DNA from 2 places in the Dechloromonas sp. A34 genome. Region 1 is predicted to be linked to the other one. Evidence: riboswitches for the same ligand, from Rfam matches in the RefSeq annotation. Region 1 holds a riboswitch; the other holds the start of a gene.
The links. Region 1 has a riboswitch for cobalamin ahead of bluB (5,6-dimethylbenzimidazole synthase). Riboswitches for the same ligand answer to the same signal wherever they lie in the genome.
Positions count from the first base shown of each region.

Region 2: it holds a riboswitch for cobalamin, as region 1 does, so the genes downstream of both, NQE15_RS13615 (ribonucleoside-diphosphate reductase subunit alpha) here and bluB (5,6-dimethylbenzimidazole synthase) in region 1, are expected to answer to the same signal.

Region 1 covers NZ_CP102486.1:132,573-134,768, reverse strand. Annotated here, with positions in the region: gene NQE15_RS00665 (cobyric acid synthase) at 1-577, opposite strand, end outside; cobalamin riboswitch at 638-825, shown strand; gene bluB (5,6-dimethylbenzimidazole synthase) at 866-1,618, shown strand; gene cbiB (adenosylcobinamide-phosphate synthase CbiB) at 1,615-2,196, shown strand, end outside.
Region 2 covers NZ_CP102486.1:2,717,693-2,719,888, reverse strand. Annotated here, with positions in the region: gene NQE15_RS13615 (ribonucleoside-diphosphate reductase subunit alpha) at 1-1,216, opposite strand, end outside; cobalamin riboswitch at 1,388-1,586, opposite strand.

The DNA.
Region 1 (2,196 bases):
CCTTGACCCGGTTCTGCTCCGAGGGGGAGAGCAGGTCCAGGGTGCCGACCAGATGGGCGAAGACGCCGCCGCGGTCGATGTCGGCAACGAGGATCACCGGGCAGTCCACAGCTTCGGCAAAGCCCATATTGGCGATGTCGCGGTCGCGCAGGTTGATTTCGGCCGGCGAGCCGGCACCTTCGACCAGCACGCAATCGTAGGCAGCGGTCAGCCGCCCCCAGGACTCAAGCACGGCCCCCATCGCCCGTGGCTTGTAGGCGTGGTAGGCCTTGGCGTCGAGATCGGTCGCCACCTTGCCGTGGATGATGACCTGCGCCTTCTTGTCCGTCGTCGGCTTCAACAGCACCGGGTTGAAATCGGTATGCGGCTCGAGGCCGCAGGCCAGCGCCTGCAGCGCCTGCGCCCGGCCGATTTCGCCGCCATCGCTGGTCACCGCCGAATTGAGCGCCATGTTCTGCGGCTTGAACGGCGCGACGCGCACACCGCGCCGCTTCAGAATGCGGCATAGCGCGGCGACCAGGGTCGTTTTTCCGGCATCGGAGGTAGTGCCTTGGACCATCAGGGTAGAACAGGACATATGGCGGGAGGTGTGAAAAAAGTCCGTAATTATGGCACCATCGGCCCCGCTCAATTTTGCTTTGGGCAGGTGTCTCCAGGTGCCGTTCAGCAGTACTGAACGGAGAATCGGGAAGGCGGTGCAAGTCCGCCACGTGCCCAGCGCTGTAAGGATGACGGGCGATGCAGCGAGCCACTGACCACGGTCGGGAAGGCGCATCGTGCGGTTGAATCCGAGTCAGAAGACCGGCCGGGAGACGAAACAAGGTTGCCCGGCCAGGCAACCGCCGCTTTTCCAGAAGGGGAATCCATGGAAAACCCATCCGCGCCTCAGGCGCACGCTTTTTCCGCTGCCGACCGGGCAGCGGTGTATCAAGCCATTTTCAACCGCCGCGATGTGCGCGGCCAGTTTCTGCCGACGCCGGTGCCGGACGACCTGCTCAGCCGCCTGCTGATGGCGGCCCACCATGCGCCCTCGGTCGGTTTCATGCAGCCGTGGAACTTCCTGCTGGTCCGTTCGCCCGAGGTCAAGCAGCGCGTCCACGACGTGTTCGCCCAGGCCAACGATGAAGCGGCGCGGATGTTCCCGGACGAAAAGCGCGAAATCTACAGCGGCCTGAAACTGCAGGGCATTCTCGAAGCGCCGATCAACCTCTGCATCACCTGCGACCGCTCGCGCAGCGGCCCGGTGGTCATCGGCCGCACCCATATCCCGACCATGGACCTCTACAGCAGCGTCTGCGCCGTGCAGAACCTCTGGCTGGCGGCCCGCGCCGAAGGTCTGGGCGTCGGCTGGGTCAGCATCTTCCACGAGAAGGCCCTGCAAGACGCGCTGGGTATTCCGCATCACATCGTGCCGATCGCCTACCTGTGCATCGGCTACGTCAGCCATTTCAAGGACAAGCCCGAACTGGAAAAAGCCGGCTGGCTGCCGCGCCTGCCGGTCGAGGAACTGGTGTTCCATGAACAGTGGGGCGCGCAGAACGCGGCCGAAGCCCCGCTGGCTGCAGTTCTGCGCGAGATGCAGGCGGATATCCAACACAAGGGCGTCTTCCCGAAATGAATTGGAGTCTGGCAGCCCTGGCCCCGTACGCGATGCCCCTGGCCGCGCTGAGCGCCGTGCTGCTCGACCGCCTGCTCGGCGAACCGGGCCGCTGGCACCCGCTGGTCGGCTTCGGCAAGCTGGCCGCCGCCGTCGAGAAACGCCTGAATCGGCGGACTCAGCTCGCCGGCATCCTGGCCTGGGCCCTGGTCGTACTGCCGCCCGTGGCGCTCGCCCTGCAGCTGCGACCCTACGCGCCCTTCGCCGTCGACGTCGCCCTGCTCTACTTCGCCCTCGGCGCCCACAGCCTGGCCGAGCACGCCGAAGCTGTCGCCCGGCCGCTGCGCGAAGGCCGGCTCGACGAAGCCCGCCGGCGCGTCGGCTGGATCGTTTCGCGCGAGACCGCCGAGCTCGATGAATCCGGCGTCGCCAAGGCCGGCGTCGAATCGGTGCTCGAAAACGGCAACGATGCGATCTTCGGCGCCCTGTTCTGGTTCGCCCTGCTCGGCGGCCCCGGTGCTCTGCTCTTCCGGCTGGCCAATACGCTGGATGCGATGTGGGGCTACCGCACCGAACGCTACAACCTGTTCGGCCGCGCC
Region 2 (2,196 bases), 2.2 Mb from region 1:
GAATGACGCCCTGGCTCTGGCCGTTGGTGCCCTTGATCCGGCTGCCCAGCGAGCGCACCGGCGTCCAGTCGTTGCCCAGGCCGCCGGCGTATTTCTGCAACAGGGCGTTTTCCTTGATAGCCTGGTAGATGCCTTCCAGATCGTCGGCCACGGTGGTCAGGTAGCACGACGACAGTTGCGAATGCAGCGTGCCACTGTTGAACAGGGTCGGCGTCGAGCACATGAAATCGAAGCTGGAAATCAGGTCGTAGAACTCGATGGCGCGGGCTTCGCGGTCGATTTCGTTCAAGGCCAGGCCCATCGCGACGCGCATGAAGAAGATTTGCGGCAGCTCGATGCGGCGCCCGGCTATGTGCAGAAAATAGCGGTCGTACAGCGTCTGCAGGCCGAGGTAGCCGAACTGCCGGTCGCGCTCCGGCTTCAGCGCGGCGGCCAGGCGCGGCAGGTCGAAGGTGGCGAGGCGCGGGTCGAGCAGTTCGGCGGCGATGCCCTGCGCGATGAATTTTGGCAAATATTCGCCGTTGACCGTAGCAATCTCGTCCAGCCCCAGCGGGCGGCCGAGCACCTCATGCCCCAGGCTGGCCAGCAACAGCCGGGCGGTGACCTGGTTGTAGGCCGGCTCGCGCTCGATCAGCGTGCGCGCGGCGAGGATCAGCGCCTGCTGCACGTCGGCCAGCGGCACGCCGTCGTAGAGATTCTTCAGCGCCTGATCGAGAATGGTCCGCGTCGAAACCACCTCGCCCAGCCCGGCACAGGCGGCCTCGCAGGTCTGCAGCAGCATCCCGGCATCGAGCGGCCGGCGCTCGCCATCCACCGTCACATGCAGCGCCGGCGCGCCCTGCGCCACCGCCAGCGTGGCGCGTTCCGCCGCCCGGCGCTCGCGGTAAAGCACGTAGGCCCGGGCCACGTCGTGCTCGCCGGAGCGCATCAGGGCCAGTTCGACCTGGTCCTGGATGTCCTCGATTTGCACCGTGCCGCCATCGGGCAGGCGACGGGTCAGCGAACGGACCACGGCATCGGTCAGCCGGGCAACGACTTCGCGAACCCGCGACGATACGGCGCTCTGGCTACCCTCGACGGCGAGGAAAGCCTTGGTCAGCGCAACGGCGATCTTGTCGGCGTGGAAGGGAACGACGGCGCCGTTGCGGCGGATGACCTGCAGGGCAGCCACGGCATACTCGCTGCTGGCGGAAAGGGCGTGAATATTCGATTGCAAGGCGATTCTCCGTATCGGGGGGCGGAGAATCGACGTTGCGCCAGGCCGGAATTCGACGCGACCAGCCGCGACGCCAGCGGGTAGCAACCCGTGGTCGAATCGGCCAGACGAACGAACGGCAAGAAAGACACGCAATAAACCTCTCGTCAGGGACACCCCGCCCCAAAACCATGAAAGAAAGTTCGTTGCGGCAGGTCTCCTGGCTCTCGGTTCAGCGCGCTTCACCTACCTTCCCGGACGCATCCAGTGGCATGTGTTGGCGAAGCGCTCGCCGATTACAGTTGCGGGGGCAGCCCCGGAATTCGAGTCAGACTCGGCACCGGATTCCCTTTTAATCCCTGGGTGGGGAACCATCAACGGCACCGAGTCTAGGCTTAACAGACGCGGGGTGTCAAGGAAGCGCATATACTATATACGGTGCTTCGGCGAATTTATACCACTACCTGTAGTGGTCGTGGCGCGCAACTCCATCAGCACCTCTCTGTTTTCCCGGTCGTTGCCACCGGTGGTTATGTGCCATCTGGATGGCACATAACTGCCTCGCCGTGGGTAGATTACCCGCGCAAAGCTCGCACCTCGCCAAGAAGCTTGGAATTCCCGACGCTTGCATGTGGCAAACAAAACCGCTGTCTTGAATCCCGGATAAGTCCAGCGCGATACTACAAGCGCTTTCTGTGGACATCGTGTCTGCACAGCCTTCATCGGCGACCCCGGTCGCCCTGAAGTCCAGCCTTGCTGGCGTCGCAGTCGTTACCTGCCTTTTGGATCCCCGACTTCGGTCGGGTCCGGCCATGTCTTTGGCCGAGTGTCCGGTTCAGCCGCCTGGCTGAACGCCGTATCCTGCCGCGCGACCTTCGGGGTCGATCGGCATCGAGCGAAGGCCCCATTCGCTAGAATTGTGGGCCTTCATCCTGCACGTGCCGCCTGGCACGTTGCCGAGCCGCTCTGCCGTCCACGGCGGAGCATCCCGAACGGGGAAC